Regions from separate parts of the Duganella paludis genome, predicted to be linked through region 2. Evidence: predicted binding sites of a transcription regulator. Region 2 holds the regulator's gene; the other holds the start of a gene.
What was found. Region 2 encodes LexA, which represses DNA repair genes until DNA is damaged. Its sites were predicted from a motif close to ACTGTATNNNNATACAGT; they were not measured.
Positions count from the first base shown of each region.

Region 1: ACXZ1M_RS04310 (PA0069 family radical SAM protein) is a predicted target of LexA. The motif match lies at 4,575-4,592, and genes of this name have one in related genera.

Region 1 covers NZ_CM136922.1:945,621-953,806, reverse strand. The annotation lists gene ACXZ1M_RS04325 (Hsp70 family protein) at 1-2,015, opposite strand, end outside; gene ACXZ1M_RS04320 (Hsp70 family protein) at 2,018-3,865, opposite strand; gene ACXZ1M_RS04315 (DUF2760 domain-containing protein) at 3,862-4,464, opposite strand; gene ACXZ1M_RS04310 (PA0069 family radical SAM protein) at 4,639-5,760, shown strand; gene ACXZ1M_RS04305 (gamma-glutamylcyclotransferase) at 5,752-6,315, opposite strand; gene ACXZ1M_RS04300 (FMN-dependent NADH-azoreductase) at 6,363-6,929, opposite strand; gene ACXZ1M_RS04295 (LysR family transcriptional regulator) at 7,029-7,943, opposite strand; gene ACXZ1M_RS04290 (VOC family protein) at 8,031-8,186, shown strand, end outside.
Region 2 covers NZ_CM136922.1:1,223,496-1,231,681, reverse strand. The annotation lists gene folC (bifunctional tetrahydrofolate synthase/dihydrofolate synthase) at 1-785, shown strand, start outside; gene ACXZ1M_RS05570 (SPOR domain-containing protein) at 808-1,827, shown strand; gene ACXZ1M_RS05565 (CvpA family protein) at 1,841-2,329, shown strand; gene purF (amidophosphoribosyltransferase) at 2,368-3,894, shown strand; gene ACXZ1M_RS05555 (cystathionine gamma-synthase family protein) at 3,914-5,158, shown strand; gene ACXZ1M_RS05550 (hypothetical protein) at 5,161-5,610, shown strand; gene lexA (transcriptional repressor LexA) at 5,537-6,175, opposite strand; gene ACXZ1M_RS05540 (DUF5695 domain-containing protein) at 6,286-7,035, opposite strand; gene rpsF (30S ribosomal protein S6) at 7,197-7,577, shown strand; gene priB (primosomal replication protein N) at 7,599-7,904, shown strand; gene rpsR (30S ribosomal protein S18) at 7,920-8,186, shown strand, end outside.

The sequences.
Region 1 (8,186 bases), 280 kb from region 2:
CGCAACAGGGGAGTGGCCCAGCTTTCGCGGCTGCCCAGCAGATGCTCCAGTTGCGTGCGCAGTTGTTTCACTTCCTTGGGATCGACCTGCTGCGAGCGGCTGCCGAAGATGCGGTCGATCTTTTCGATGGCTGCGGCCAGGCCGGCTGGCATTGCCGCCTGTTCGCTGTCCGCTTCCGCCGATTCTGCTGCGGCATCACCGCGCAGCTGGAACTCCAGCAGCCAGCGTTGCGCGTCGTCCTTGGCGACGCAGTGCACGTCGAGTGTGCCCACTTCGCTCAGTGTGGCGGCCAGCTGCACAGGGATTTCCTTGCGGGCGTCGGCGGCGCTGCTGTCGCGCAGGACTGTGGCGATGGGTGGTAGTTCGATGTAATCGTCCGGCTGCAGCTCCACCACGTCGCCGGCTTGCGGCGCTTCCGCCGTCGACGAGGCGAGGTGGAAGCGCACCGGACGTCCGAGGCGCAACGCGAAGCTGCGGTCGGCCAGCAGCACTTCGCGGTTTTCAGCGGCGCCGCGTGGCAGGATGCAGACGGCGCGGCGCGCCTGGCCCGGCTTGGCCGCGTCGTCCAGCAGCAGGAAATAGCTGCGCGCCGAACCGCCGCCGATCACCGGCGCCTGGCCGGCCTGGCCCAAGGCATAGGCGACGCCGCCGCGTGCGACGGCGACGTCGGGATTGTCGTTGTGCAGAACGCGCAGCGGTTGCTGGCGCCAGCCTGCGAGCGCGGCTTCCAGCCTGCGCGCCAGCGCGTCGGCGCGGAACACGCCGCCGTTGAGCAGCAGCGTGTCCGGGATAGGCACGGCGTCGCTGTCCGCCGGCAGGCCGAGGGCCTCGCGCGCCGTGGCGGCGTGCTGGCGCAGGAACTCCGCCAGGTGGCGCGTGATGGCTGCGTCGCTGGCATAGGGCAGGCCGAATTCGACGATGGCGCCGCGTCCGCGCTTGGCCGGCTCCTGCGTTTCGTTCAATGGGAAGAAGCCGTCCACCACCAGCGCGGCGACTTCATCGCGTGTGAGGTCGGCGGAGCGTGCGCCGCCGATCAGCTTCGAGCCAGAGCCCAGCAGCGTGACGGTGGTGCGCTCCGGCGCATCGGCCGCCAGCAGCAGTTCCTTGGCGGCGCGGCAGCGCTCCGCCAGCTGCGACAGGCGGCTGGCCGATAGCCGCGCGCCTGCTTCGCCGCCGGTGCCGCCACCCATGCGCGATTCGGCGAGGTGGGCGAGGGCGAGGTCCATATTGTCGCCGCCGAGGATCAGGTGATTGCCGACGCCGATGCGGCTGATCGCCGGCTGGCCATCAGCGGAGCTTTCCACCTTCATCAAACTGAAGTCAGTGGTGCCGCCGCCGACGTCGCACACCAGCACCAGGCGTGTGTCCGCCAACTGCTCGCTCAACGTGGCGCGCTGGTTGAACAGCCAGTCGTAAAAGGCCGCCTGCGGTTCTTCGAGCAAGCGCAGGGACGTCAGCCCGGCCATGCGCGCCGCCTCCAGTGTCAACGCGCGCGCGCCCTCATCGAAGGATGCCGGAATGGTGAGGACGAGTTGCTGCTTTTCCAAAGGCTGTGCAGGGAAACGCGTATTCCACGCGCTGCGCAAATGCGCCAGATAGGAAGCACTGGCCGCCACCGGCGACACCTTGGCCACGCCGGCCTCCGCGCCCCATGGAAGGATAGGCGCCATGCGATCGACCTGCGGATGCGAGAGCCAGCTTTTGGCGCTGGAGACCAGCCGCCCCGGCACCTGCGCACCGAGCTTGCGGGCGAGGACGCCGACAATGGCCGGTGCATGGTTCTGCCCTTCATCCGGCGTCCGCTGCTGCGGCCATGGCAACTGCAGATCGCCGTCCGCCAGCTCGCCCGGCGCCGGGTGATAGCGCAAGGACGGCAGCAACGCCGCTGCACCGATCTCGCCGGGCGCCGTCAGCTGCTCGATATCGAACAGCCTTATCTCGGCGCTGCCGGCTTCCGCATAGGCCATCACCGTGTTGGTGGTGCCCAGATCGATGCTGACGACGTATTTGCTCATGCTCAGGCGGCGCTGCGGACGTCGAACTCCACCTTCCAGCGCTGACCATCGGTGCCCACGGCCAGCAGCTCCAGCGTGCCCGACTCGGTCGCCATCGCATGCAGGCGCACCTGCACCACATCGCCGGCCTGACGGCCTTCCGGCGACAGGTTGGCCTGGATCTCGTTCATCTCGATCAATTCATCCGGACCCCAGAAATCGAGCAGGTCGCCGATCTGGTCCTGGCGGCGCACGGAAGAACCGAAGAAGCGGAATTGCACCGGCTCGCCCACCACCAGGCCGAACTCCTGGTTCGGCAATTCGATCTCGCTGCCTTCCTCCATGCCGAACGGCGCCACGCACAGCGCCTGGATCGGCGGTTCCATGCCTGGAATCGCCGGCATCGCCGACTCGATCGCCACGTAGTACGAACGCGCCGTGCCGCCGCGAATGCGCACGCCGCTGCCGCGTCGCACGTAGCTGTAGTAAGCCGCGCCGCGCGCCACCGCCAGGTCCAGATCGGCGCCGGCCAGCATGCGCGCAGGCTCCGCACCTTCCATGTACAGCCAGTCGTTCAGCGTGCCCATGATGCGTTGTGCCAGCAGGTCCGACTTGAACACGCCGCCGTTGAACAGCACTGCGGTCGGATGCAGGAACGTCGCTTCGGCGCTTTGCTTGCCGGCGTAGCCTTCCAGTTCAGACGTGGCGCCAACCTGACGCGCCAGGAACGCAGCCAGATGGCGCGTGACGCCAGCGTCCTGCGCATACGGCAGGCCAAGCTGCGTCAGGCCCGCGCGGGTACGCACGGCCGGACGCGCCGCCGCATCCACTTGCGGGAAGAAACCGTCCAGGATGAAGGTGGTCACTTCGTCGCGCGTCAGTTCGGTGCGGATCGAACCGCCGATCAGTTTCGAGCCACGGCTCGGCACCACGATAGGCCAGGTGGCCACGGTTTCATCGGCCAGCAGTTTTTCCTTGGCGCTGCGGCAGCCGTAGGTCAGCGCGCGCATCTGCCATGCATCCAGTTGCGTGCCGTTGGCGGCCAGCTTGCGCGCCACCAGATGGGCCAGCGCCAGATCCATATTGTCACCGCCGAGCAGAATGTGGTCGCCCACCGCGATGCGGTGCGGTTCCAGCACGCCGTCGCGTTCCAGCACGGCGATCAGCGAAAAGTCGCTGGTGCCGCCGCCCACGTCCACCACCAGGATCACGTCGCCCGGCTTGACTTCCTTGCGCCAGCGGCCTTCGCTGCCCTGGATCCAGCTGTACAAGGCCGCTTGCGGTTCTTCCAGCAGCGTGAGGTTGGTATAGCCGGCGGCGCGTGCCGCTTCGGCGGTTAGTTCGCGCGCCCCAGGATCGAAGGATGCGGGGATCGTCACCGTTACCGACTGCTCGCCGAAAGGTGCGTCAGGGTGCGCCTGCTCCCACGCCTTGCGCAGGTGGGACAGGTAGCGCGTGGACGCTTGCAGCGGCGAGACGCGCGTCACTTCTTCCGGCGCGTCGTTCGGCAGCAGGGCGGAGCGGCGATCGACGCCGGGATGACTCAACCAGCTCTTGGCGCTGGAGACCAGGCGGATCGGCGTGGTGGCGCCACGGCTGCGCGCCATCTCGCCGGCCACGCCGGTTTGCTCTTCCGCGCTTTGCTGCCACGGCAGATTGTTCTCGCCCGGCGCCAGTTCGTCGGCGTGCGGCAGGTAGAGGAAGGACGGCAGCAGCGGCAGTTCTTCGATGGTGCCCGGTGCGGTCAGCTGCGGAATGGCCAGCACGCCGTGCTGGGTTTTCTCGCCGTCGCTGGCTTGCAGGTTCACATACGACAGCGCGCTGTGGGTGGTGCCAAGGTCGATGCCGATGGCGTAACGTGGATCGCTCACAGTTCCACCTCCGCCGGCGCCAGGATCGAGGCGTCATGCGCTTCCGCCAGTTTCGGCAGGCGCACTTCGGCCGAGCGCCAGCCGCGATGGCTCAAGGCGCCACGGAACGGCGCCTTGCCGACCACGTTGCCGGTCAGGCGCACGGCGGCGGCGTCGAAGCCTTCCGGCAGTTCGATGCGGCTGCCTTCGGCTTCGCTGCGCACCGGCTGGATGGTGAAGTGTTCGCGCAGGACTTTGGCGCAGCCTTCGTGCACCACGCGCGCGGCGGCGCCGATGTCGGCGTCGGAATAGGCGCTCAGGTTTTCCTGGGTGAAGTCGATCAGGCGTGCTTCGCGCTGGAACAGCGACAGCAGCTGCAGGGCGGCGTCAGGCGTGGCGACGCGCAGAGTGATCGGCGCTGGAGCTGGAGCTGGAGCTGGAGCCGGAGCGGGTGCCGGCGCTGGGGCAGGTGCGACCGGTGCGGCGCTCGGCTGCGGCGTGTCGTCGATGCGGTTCAGGCGCGCGGCGTACTCAGCGTCGGACAGGGCGCGGAAGAAGGCGCCAATGGCAATCGAAATCCGGCTGAAGAAAGACGGCAAAGGTTGATTGGAATTGTTCATGTTTTTACTCGCTGTTAGGTTGCCGAACGCTGCGCTGGGCGCGCGTTGTGGCGAAGCCCGGCATGATACTTGATATTTCCCTTGATATGGCGGTTTGGAGCGCCTAGAATACTGTACATACATACAGTATCCGAGTGCCCCATGTCCCACGATGAAAACAATCAAGAGCACGTTATGCCGCCGCCGCCCTCGCTCAAGGCGCAAAAAGGACGGGGCGCGGTGTCCAACATGCAAGGCCGTTACGAACTGAACGCCCGCGAAGCCTATGACGACGGCTGGGAGCGGGAGGAAGAGGAGGTCAAGCCATGGAAAACCCAGGTAACCGAGGAAATCTGCCGTTCCATTCTCAGCCGCAACGCCTCGCCGGATCTGCCCTTCAGTGTATCGCTGAATCCCTATCGCGGCTGCGAGCACGGTTGCATTTATTGTTTTGCGCGGCCTACGCACAGCTATCTGGGCTTGTCGCCGGGCATGGAATTCGAGAGCAAGATCTTCGCCAAGATCAACGCGCCGGAGATGTTGCGGCGCGAGCTGGCTAAGCCCGGCTACGAACCGCAATCGATCGCGCTGGGCGTCAACACGGACGCCTACCAGCCCTGCGAGCGCCAGCTCAAGCTCACACGCCGCGTGTTGGAAGTGCTGCAGGAATGCCAGCACCCGGTGGGTCTGATCACCAAGTCCTCGTTGATCGAACGCGACATCGACATCCTGGCGCCGATGGCGGCCAAGCAGCAGGCTGGCGTGGCCATCACGCTCACCACGTTGGACCCAGTCATCGCCCGCACGCTGGAGCCGCGCGCAGCGGCCCCCGCGCGCCGCCTGCGCACGATACGCACGCTGACGGACGCCGGCATTCCGGTCGCGGTCAGCATCGCGCCCATCATTCCGTTCATCACCGAGCCTGATATTGAACGGATACTGGAGGCGGTCAAGGAAGCCGGCGCGGTGAGCGCGCACTACACGGTGCTGCGCCTGCCGTGGGAAGTGGCGCCGTTGTTCAAGGAGTGGCTGCAGGCGCACTTTCCTGAACGGGCGCAGCGCGTCATGAACCGCGTGCGTGAAATGCGCGGCGGCAAAGACTACGATAGCAATTTCGACACGCGCATGAAAGGCGAGGGCGTGTGGGCCGAGCTGATCCGCCAACGCGTGAAGATCGCCAGCGAGCGGCTCGGTCTGAGCGGGCATGGCAGCCGTTTCCACCGCATGGACGCTTCGCAGTTTACGCGTCCGCCGGTGGTGCCGCCGCTGGGCGCGCGCGCCAAGGCGGCCGATGCGGGACAGCTCGATTTATTTTAAGGCGGCGAGGTGGCGTTCGATGTCGAACACGTGCTGGTCGTGGCGGCCCAGCTCGCGCAGGGCGGCGGCCAGGTGGTTGAGGTAGTCGCTATTGGGACCGCTCGGGCCGGCGGAGCGGGCGATGTGGGCGGCGATCTCCGCCTCGGAGGCGGCGCCGAGGAAGGCGGTGTTGTCCGGCGTGGCAATGTAGACCAGGCCTTCGACTTGGTCGCCGTCTTCAAAGGTAATGGGGATGGCGAGGCGCAGGTAGCCGTTCTTTTCGCGGTGGTCCAGGTGCACGAACACTTCCGGCGTGACCAGATAGGCCATGCCGTGGCAGATGGCGCCGGCCTCCTCGATCAGGGTGACCACGCGGCCCGGCGCTTCGGGCGTGCCGCGATGATCGTGCGAGCCCTGCCAGAAGCGCCGGGTCCAGCCGCTGATGCTGGCCGGGCGGCGTTGCAGGTAGGGAAAGTCCGCCTTGTAGATCAAGGAGCCATAGCCGAACAGCCACACGCTATGGTGGCCGTCAAACTTGTCCATCATTTGATTGATGGCGATGGTGTTCGCAGTCATGCGCTCAATTATAAAACACCGTTAGAAAAACATCGTTAGCGCTAACATCAGGCCGCGTGCTTGAGCTCCAGAACTTGTTGCAGCGCCGCCTTGCTGCGCACCACGTCCACGCGGATCACGCCCATGTCCTGGAGCGCGGCTTTGAGCTGGTTTTCGTGATTGTCGATCAGTTGGCCTGGATCACCCTGCTCGGTCACGCCACAGCCGGCGGTCACCAGCAGCACGTGCAGGTCGTCGCGGCGCTGGCGCGGGGCGTTGGCGTGCAGCTCCAGCAGGCGGTCCATCCACGCTTTCAGCGTCGATGGCACGGAGTAGTTGTGCATGGGGGCGCCGAGCACCAGTACGTTTGCGTCCTGGAATTCCTGGAGCAGTGAAGCGCTTTGCAGGGCTTCGGCGCGCAGTTCGGCACTCATCGGGATATGGGCATCCCAGCGTTTGCTGATGGCTTGCAACAGCGGGCCGCTGGCGTGCGATAAAGGCGCGGCCGCGAGGTCGCGGTACATGACGGTGGCATGGGGTGCAGCCACCGTCAAGGCAGTGATCGCGGCAGAGGTTATCTGACGCGACGCGGAATGGTCGCCATGGGCGCAGGAGTCGATGTGCAGGATGTTCATAAGTAAAGCATACACAATGCGGGAGCGCTACCACAATGGATTTGCTACCAACTCGCGTTACATACTTGAAACAAATTGTAAGGAAGTCCTTAACTCGCTCTAAACGACGGGCATATGCCATTTATGCGCGGCGACGAACTGGTGCAGAAAAGCCACAAAACTGTCTGCGGCGGGCGACAGCGCGCGCACGCTGCGGGTGTAGACGAAGAAACGCCGGGTCAGCGCCGGCGCTTCCAGCGTGCGCATTTTCAAGCCATACAGCTGTACCATCTTTTCCGCATAGGGCAGGCACACGGTGATGCCCAGCCGCGCGTGCACCATGGACAGCGCCGTGGTCATGAAGGTGACCTCGTTGTAGGGGCTGAGCGACAACTCCCGGAACGACACGTGCACGTCGCGCAACAGCCGTTCGGTGAACTGGCCCTGCAATGAAATGAAGGGATAGCGGTTGACGTCGGCCCAAGTGATGCGCTTGCGCTGGTCCAGCTCGTGGCCTTGCGGATAGACCACCACAAATGGCATCTCGAACAAGGGCTGCGCTTCGATCTCGGCGGTGGCGTCGCGCTCGGGGCCGATGCCGAAGTCCACCTCGCCGCTGAACACGCGCGCCGACACCTGCTCCAGCGGACAATCCGCCAGCCGCACCTGCACCTCCGGATGCAGCTCGCGGTAGGCGGCGATCACCTCCGGCAGCATGGTGCAGGAAAGCATCTGCGGCGCCGCCACCCGCACCGAACCCTGCTTGAGCGCCTTGCGGCTGGCGATGTCGGCCATGGCGCGGTCCAGGTCGTGCAGCATCTTGTCGAACAGCGGATACAGTTCGCGTCCCAGCTCGGAAAGCTGGGTCTTGCGCGTGGTACGCTCGACGACACGCACGCCCAGCATCTGTTCCAGCTCCTTGATCTGGCCGCTCAGGGCCGATTGGGTCACGTTCAGGTGGTCGGCGGCGAGGGTGAAACTGCCGGTCTTGGCCAACGCCACCAGGGCGCGCATTTGCCGCAGGCTGGGATTCATGAGAAATTCTGATAAATGGAAAGATAAATACGATTTGTATGATATCTGAAACTGTCATCTAATGGCGGAATCGAGTTGGAGACACCTATGAAAATCAAGCAAATACACCACGTCGCCTACCGCTGCAAAGACGCGAAAGAAACCGTCGAGTGGTATGTGAAACACCTGAACATGAACTTCGTGCTGGCCATCGCCGAGAACGAAGTGCCATCGACCAAGGCGCCGGACCCGTACATGCACGTG
Region 2 (8,186 bases):
CCGACTACCTGGGCGACACCCGCGAGAAGATCGGCTTCGAGAAGGCTGGCATTTTCCGCGCCGGCAAGACCGCGATCTGCTCCGACCCGGTGCCGCCGCAATCGCTGATCGACCATGCCGAAGCCATCGGCGCCGACCTGTGGCTGATGGGCCGCGACTACAACTATTCCGGCGACAAGCAGCAGTGGAACTACGGCGGCCGCAGCCAGCGCCGCAATTCGCTGGCCTATCCGAGCCTGCGCGGCGCCAACCAGATCCTCAACGCCTGCGCCGTGCTGGCCGCGCTGGAAGCGCTCAAGCTGGTGCTGCCGGTCGGCGCCCAGGAAGTGCGCACCGGCCTGGTGACGGTGGAGCTGCCGGGCCGCTTCCAGGTGCTGCCGGGCCGCCCGACCATTATCCTCGACGTGGCGCACAACCCGCACGCCGCCGCCGCGCTGAACCAGAACCTTGGCAACATGGGCTTCCACCGTTACACCTACGCCGTGTTCGGCTCGATGCATGACAAGGATATCGACGGCGTGATCGCCGCCATGTCCGAGCATATCGACCATTGGTGCCTGGCCACGCTGCCATCGCCGCGCTCGGCGAGCGCCTCGGAACTGGCCGCCAAGGTGCCGCTGGTGCAGACGGAACGCGATGAACGCAGCATCAATGTGTTCGACGATCCGGGTGCGGCGTACGCAAATGCCGTCAGCCGGGCCGGTGAGGATGATAGAATTGTGGTCTTTGGATCTTTCCTGACCGTTGCCGGTGTCATGGCGGCGCGAAAATCCTCACTCCACTGAACGCACAGGACTGAAATCACGCATGGGCTTGTTCTCGAAACTCGGTAAAAACAAGCAGGATTCGGCCGGCGCTGGTCAAGACAGCGGCTATTACACCAGCGCTGATGACCGGGCGGCGACGGAGCGCGCCCGCTCCAAGCGTGCCTCCACGGCCGAAGGCGGCGCCACCAAGCGTCGCGCCCGCGACCGCGAAGAGGACGATCCGATATTGCCGGAAAAGAAACGCGCGCGCCGCCGCCTGGTCGGCGCGATCGCTATCGCACTGGCGGTGGCCGTCGGCCTGCCGATGGTGCTCGATTCCGAACCCAAGCCGCTGTCGTCCGACATCGACATCAAAATCCCTTCCAAGGACAAGCCTGCCGAGGTAGCCGCCGCGCCGGCACCGTCCGCTGCGCCGGTGGCGCAGAGCGCCGCACTCGATAGCAAGGAAGAAATCGTCGAAGACGTCAAGCCGGCCGCCAAGCCTGCTCCTGCTTCCACCGCCGCCGCGCCCGTGGTGGCTGCCGTCGACACCACCAAGGCCGACGCCAAGGCGGAGGCCAAGGCCGAGCGCGAGCTGAAAGCCCGCCAGGAAGCCGACTACCGACAGGAAATCGAACGCAAGCAGGCCGAGGTCAAGGCCGACGCCAAGCTCAAAGCCGAGAAACAGGAAGCCGAACGCAAGCTGGCCGAAGCCAAGGCCAAGGCCGCCGAGAGCGCCAAAGCCGCTGACGCCAAGCCCGCCGACACCAAACCGGCGCACGGCGCGGCGCCGGCCAAGTCGGAAGACGCGCGCGCGCTGGCCATCCTGGAAGGCAAGCAAGCCGCCGCGCCAAGCGGCGAGAAATTCGTGCTGCAAGTGGCGGCCCTGAGCGATCAGGCCAAGGTCGACGAACTGCGCGCCAAATTGAAGGGCGCCGGGATCAGTTCCTTTACCCAGAAAACGCCGTCGGGCGACATCACGCGCGTGCGCGTGGGGCCGTTCAGCAGCAAGGAAGAGGCCGAAAAGGTCAAGGCCAAGCTGGCCGGCATGGGCCTGAGCGGCCGCCTGGAAACCGTCTGATCCGCAGCGCCACGTGACGATCTTCGACTACCTGGTGATCTTCGTGCTGGTCACGTCGGTCATCATCGGCGTGGTGCGCGGCCTGGTGAAGGAAGTGCTGTCGCTGGCCGGCTGGGTGGTGGCCTTCGTGGTCGCCAACGCGTATGCGGCGCAGCTGGCGCAAATGCTGCCGGCGGCCGTGCCGGGCGAGGTGCTGCGCCTGATCCTTGCCTTTATCGCACTGTTTATCGGTGCGCGGATTTTAATGGGCCTGTTGTCGCTGGCGCTGGACGCCTTGCTCGACGCGGGCGGCCTGAGCATGATCGACCGCCTGCTGGGCGTGGTCTTCGGTCTGGCGCGCGGGCTTGTAATTGTGTTGGCCGGCGTCATCTTGTGTGGGATGACCTCGCTGCCGCAACAGCCTTTTTGGAAGGAGGCGCTGTTGAGCCCTTACGCGGAAGTCGGTGCGCGCATGGTCAAGGGCTTCCTTCCCGCTGCGATGGCGCAGCATGTGAATTTTTGAATTCTTTAAATCTGTAGTACCAGTCCAGGAGCATCATCATGTGTGGCATTGTCGGCGTCGTCTCCCATCAACCTGTTAACCAAATGCTGTATGACGCCTTGCTGCTGCTGCAGCATCGCGGCCAGGATGCGGCCGGTATCGCGACCAATCACAGCAGCATGTTCGCCATGCACAAGGCCAACGGCCTGGTACGCGACGTGTTCCGCACCCGTAACATGCGTACGCTACAGGGTAACTCGGGTATCGGCCACTGCCGCTATCCGACCGCCGGTTCGTCGAGCGAGGAAGAAGCGCAGCCGTTCTACGTCAATGCACCGTTCGGCATCACGCTGGCCCACAACGGCAACCTGACCAACTGGGAACAGCTCAAGAAAGAGATGTTCGAGAACGACCGCCGCCACATCAACACCGATTCCGATTCGGAAGTGCTGCTGAACGTGCTGGCGCATGAAATCGAAAAAGCCACCGTCGGCATTTCCATCGATGCTGAAACCATCTTCAACGCCGTGACCGTGCTGCATCGCCGTGTGCGCGGTGGTTACGCCGCCGTGGCGCAGATCGCCGGCGTCGGCCTGCTGGCCTTCCGCGATCCGTACGGCATTCGTCCGCTGTGCCTGGGCATCAATGAAACGCCGGAAGGCGTGGAATACCTGATCGCTTCGGAATCGGTGGCGCTGGAAGGCATGGGCTTCCGTTTCGTGCGCGACATCGCGCCGGGCGAAGCGGTCTTCATCGACAACGACAAGCAGCTGCACGCGCGCCAGTGCGCCGACAATCCATCGCTGAATCCGTGCGTGTTCGAGTTCGTATATCTGGCGCGTCCCGATTCGGTGATCGACGGCGCCTCGGTGTACAGCACCCGCCTGAAAATGGGCGAGTACCTGGCCGAGAAGATCAAGCGCGAAGGCCTGGCCGACGACATCGACGTGGTGATGCCGATTCCGGACTCGTCACGTCCTGCCGCGATCCAGCTGGCGCTGGCGTTGCACAAGGAATACCGCGAAGGTTTCATCAAGAACCGTTACATCGGCCGTACCTTCATCATGCCGGGCCAGGCAGCGCGCAAGAAATCGGTGCGCCAGAAGCTGAATGCGATTCCGGACGAGTTCAAGGGCAAGGTCGTGCTGCTGGTGGATGACTCCATCGTGCGCGGCACCACCAGCCGCGAGATCGTGCAGATGGCGCGCGATTCGGGCGCCAAGAAAGTGATCTTCGCTTCGGCCGCGCCACCGGTGATCTACCCGAACGTGTACGGCATCGACATGCCGACCCGTGACGAGCTGATTGCCCACGGCCGCACGGTGGAAGAGGTGTGCCGCGAGATCACCGCCGATGCGCTGGTGTACCAGGACATCGACGCGCTGAAACGCGCCATTTCGGATGTGAATCCGGCGCTTACCAGCTTCGAGGCTTCGTGCTTCGACGGCATTTATGTGACGGGCGACGTGACCCGCGAGTATCTGGATAAACTGGAGTACGCGCGCCACCACCCGACCAAGGCCAAGGCGCCGGAAGATGCAGGTCGTTCGCAACTGAACCTGAACCTGGCCGCGACCGAAGCGTAAACCCGAAGCGTAACAATCCATGAACGACAAGAAGAACTACGGTTTCACCACCACCATTCTGCACAACGACCGCCTGAAGGGCATCGAGCACGGTTCGCTGCACAAGCCTATCCATACCTCGGTGGCCTTCGGCTATGCCGACGCGCGTCAGTTGGCCTCCGTATTCCAGGGCAAGGAGCCGGGCTTCCGCTACGGCCGTCAGGGCAACCCGACCATCTCCGCGCTGGAAGACAAGGTCAACAAGATGGAGCAGGGCGTCGGCACGATCTGCTTCGCCACCGGCATGGGCGCCATCGGCGCCGTGGTGCAGGCGTTGTTGCGCACCGGCGACCACGTGGTGTCGTCGGCCTTCTTGTTCGGTAACACCAACAGCCTGTGGCAGACCGCCATGAGCCAGGGCATCGGCGTGTCCTTCGTGGACGCCACCGATGTGGCCAACGTCGAAGCGGCCATCACCGAGAACACCCGCGTGGTCTTCGTCGAGACCATCGCCAATCCGCGCACGCAAGTGGCGGACCTCAAGCGCATCGGCGAACTGTGCCAGAAGCGCGGCATCCTCTACGTGGTGGACAACACCATGACCACGCCTTACCTGTTCCTGCCGAAGGCGGTGGGCGCGGGTCTGGTGGTCAACGCGCTGACCAAGTCGATCGGCGGCCACGGCAATGCGCTGGGCGGCAGCCTGACCGACACCGGCGCCTACGACTGGACCCGCTTCCCGAACATCTACGAGAACTACAAGAAAGCCGCGCCGCTGCAATGGGGCCTGGCGCAGATCCGCGCCAAGGCGCTGCGCGACTTCGGTTCCTCGCTGGCGCCGGACGCCGCGCACCACATCGCCGTCGGCGCCGAAACGCTGGCGCTGCGCATGCAGCGCACCACCGCCAACGCGCTGGCGCTGGCGCAGATGCTGGAAAAAGATGAACGCGTGGCGGCCGTCTATTATCCAGGCTTGACATCGCACCCGCAGCACGGCATCAGTTCGGAACTGTTCCGCGCCCACGGTTCGCTGCTGAGTTTTGAGTTGAAGGACGGCCTCGATTGCTTCGACTTCCTGAACCGCCTGAAGCTGGCGATTCCGGCATCCAACCTGGGCGACAACCGCACCCTGATCATTCCGGTCGCGCACACCATCTTCTTCGAGATGGGCGCCGAGCGCCGTGCGTCGATGGGCATCGCCGAATCGCTGATCCGCGTGTCGGTCGGCATCGAAGATACCGACGACCTGCTCGACGACTTCTGCACGGCTCTCGAAGGCTGCTGACGATGCGCGCGCTGATCGCTTCCAGCCTGATGATGGCAGCCACCGCTGCCCAGGCCGGCGATCACCGCGTCGATATCGATTACTACACCAATCACTACAACGGCGCCGACATCGCGCTGTCGCGCTTCCACTGCGGCGCGGCCGGCGCCATGCGCACGGCCGAACAGCGCAGCGCCTGGCTGGCCTGCTATGACCGCTTTGCCGTCAACTACAAGAAAGCGCTGCCGGTAGGGCGCAGCATTCCAGCCGACGTGGCGCAAGCCATGAGCGATGAGGAACTGGCCGCCGCGCAGCAATTGATGAATCAGGTGTTTGTGCAGGTCGCACAAGAGGCACGCCAGCAAGCCGATCTGGTCTTGCTGGCGCAGGGTGAAGTGCTTAGTGCCAGGTCCGCATCAGGCCTACTGCCAAGCCTTCCAGCGCAAACTCATCGGCCTCCGGATCAACCTTGATGATCTTGAAGTCCGGGTTCTCCGGCAGCAGCTCGATGGTCGAGCCGGTTTTGCGGTAGCGCTTGACGGTCACTTCATTGCCGATGCGGGCCACCACGATCTGGCCGTTCTTGGCGCTGTCCACTTTCTTCACAGCCAGCAGGTCGCCGTCCATGATGCCGGCGTCGCGCATCGATTCGCCGCGCACCTTCAGCAGGTAGTCGGGCTTGGAGGCGAACATGGCTGGATCGACGTTGTAGCTCGCTTCCAGATTCTCTTGCGCCAGGATGGGCGAACCGGCAGCCACGCGGCCGATCAGCGGCAGCGACATCATCAGCGCGGCCGGCACTTTCGGCGTGGCCGGTTCGGCGTGCGCGCCCAGCAGGCGGATGCCGCGCGAGGTGCCGGCGGCGATTTCGATCGCGCCTTTGCGCGCCAGCGCCTGCAAATGTTCCTCGGCCGCGTTGGCGGATTTGAAGCCCAATTCGTTGGCGATCTCGGCGCGGGTCGGCGGGAAGCCGGTGTTCTCGATGGCGTCCTTGATCAGATTCAGGATTTGTTCCTGGCGTGCGGTGAGCTTGAGCATGGGTACAGTGGGCTGTGTATATAGACAGTCTGTATTTTTGTACAGTACGCTCCTTAATGCAAGGGAATTTATTGTATTCAGCGAAATAATGTGAAAAAAACTGTTGGCCGTTATCTCGTAGCGCCATTCGGGCGGACCGTGAAGCGCAGGCCGATGTCGCGCCTCGCGCCCGGCTTGAGCGTGAAGCCGCCGGTGACCCAGCTGGCGTAGTCTTCGCCGGCGGCGCGCTGTTCGGCGGGCGGCTGCCAGCTGGTAAGGGGCGTCTTGCCGTCAGGCGCCACGCGCAGCGCCAGCGGCACGCCTTCCAGCCGCGCGACGTCGGCATAGCCACGGTCGCCCGGATGCGGCTTGACGCTGTTGCTGCCGAAGTCGAACACCATCGGCATGCCGGCCTCTGCCACCTCCACCGCCTGCTTGCCGCGGTTGATCAGCGTGTAGCGCAGCACCAGCGTGCCCTTGTCGTTGAGCCAGCGGCGCTCCACCGTCAACGGCAGGCCGGCGCCCATGGTCGGCGTGAGGTCGGCGGCTGCCAGAACACGCACCGCCGGCAGCACGCGCACCGGTTTGCGCTGCGCATACGAAGTCCAGCTTTGCCAGTCGCCGCCGCCCACGCGCAGCTTGAGGCTGAGGTCGCCAAGGTGGCGGTAGCCGTCGAACTGGCGCTCCTCTTCGCGCGGGCCGGGCGTGAAGTCGTGGCTCGGGTCGGCCACCGGCGTCAGCCGTGCCAGGGTTTGGGTGTCGGTGCGCAGCGCGAACAGCAGTTGCGGCGTGCTGTAGGCCTTGGTCTTGATGGCTGGGTAGTCGGCGGCCAAGGCGGGCAGAGTGGTCAACGCGGCAAGCAAAAGGAAGTGTGGCTTCATGGTCAATCCTGTCGTCAATGCAATCAAAACCGGACTGTAGCATCGACAACGCCGGGCTGGCGTTCCGCTTGAAAAGCTGATATAGTCGCGGGCTTACCTCTTCCCACACCTGTCTTGACGCCAGGGTGGGCTATATTCACAAGTCCTTAAGGGAGTTATACATGCGTCACTACGAAATCGTATTTATCGTCCATCCGGACCAGAGCGAGCAAGTGCCCGCAATGATCGAGCGTTACAAAACCACCGTAACGACCCGCGGCGGCGCCGTTCACCGTGTTGAAGATTGGGGCCGTCGTCAGATGGCTTACTCGATCCAGAAACTGGCGAAAGCACACTACATCTGCCTGAACATCGAGTGCGACAACGAGACCCTGGTCGAGCTGGAAACCGCATTCAAATTCAATGACGCCGTTCTGCGTCACCTGACCGTCAAGCTGAAGAAAGCCGAAACCGCTCCTTCGCCTATGATGAAGTCGGTACAACGCGAAGATGCAGCGAAATCGCATCGCGCAGAAGCTGCCGCTGCTGCTCCTGCCGCTTAATTGTTCTGAGAAGGAACCGAGCTGAACCAGCTCCAGTTTGTCGCCCTCATCACCGAACGGGATGCAATTCGTTACACCCCGGCCGGTATGCCGATCGTGAATGCTGTACTCCAGCACCGGTCGCAGCAGATGGAGGCAGGCATCGCCCGCTTGTCCGAGTTTGAAGTGTCCGCGATTGCCGCGGGCGAGATTTCAAGCCGGTTCAGCCAGGCGCCACTGGGAGGCTTGTACCAGTTCTCCGGTTTCCTCAACAAGAAAAGCCGCAATAGCAGAAGTCTGGTGTTTCACATCATTGATTTTAGTGCTGTCACAGACAGCTCAATTTAAATACAGGAGCCTAAAATGGCATTCGGTAAAAAGTTCGACAAAAACAAGCTCAAGCTGAAAGAAAAGCGCAAGCAACAAAACCCACTGTTCAAGCGTAAGAAGTTCTGCCGCTTCACCGCTGCAAACGTAGAACAAGTGGACTACAAAGACGTAGACACCCTGAAAGACTTCGTCCAGGAAAACGGCAAAATCATGCCAGCACGTCTGACCGGCACCAAGGCGCACTACCAGCGTCAAGTTGACACCGCAATCAAGCGCGCTCGCTATCTGGCCCTGCTGCCG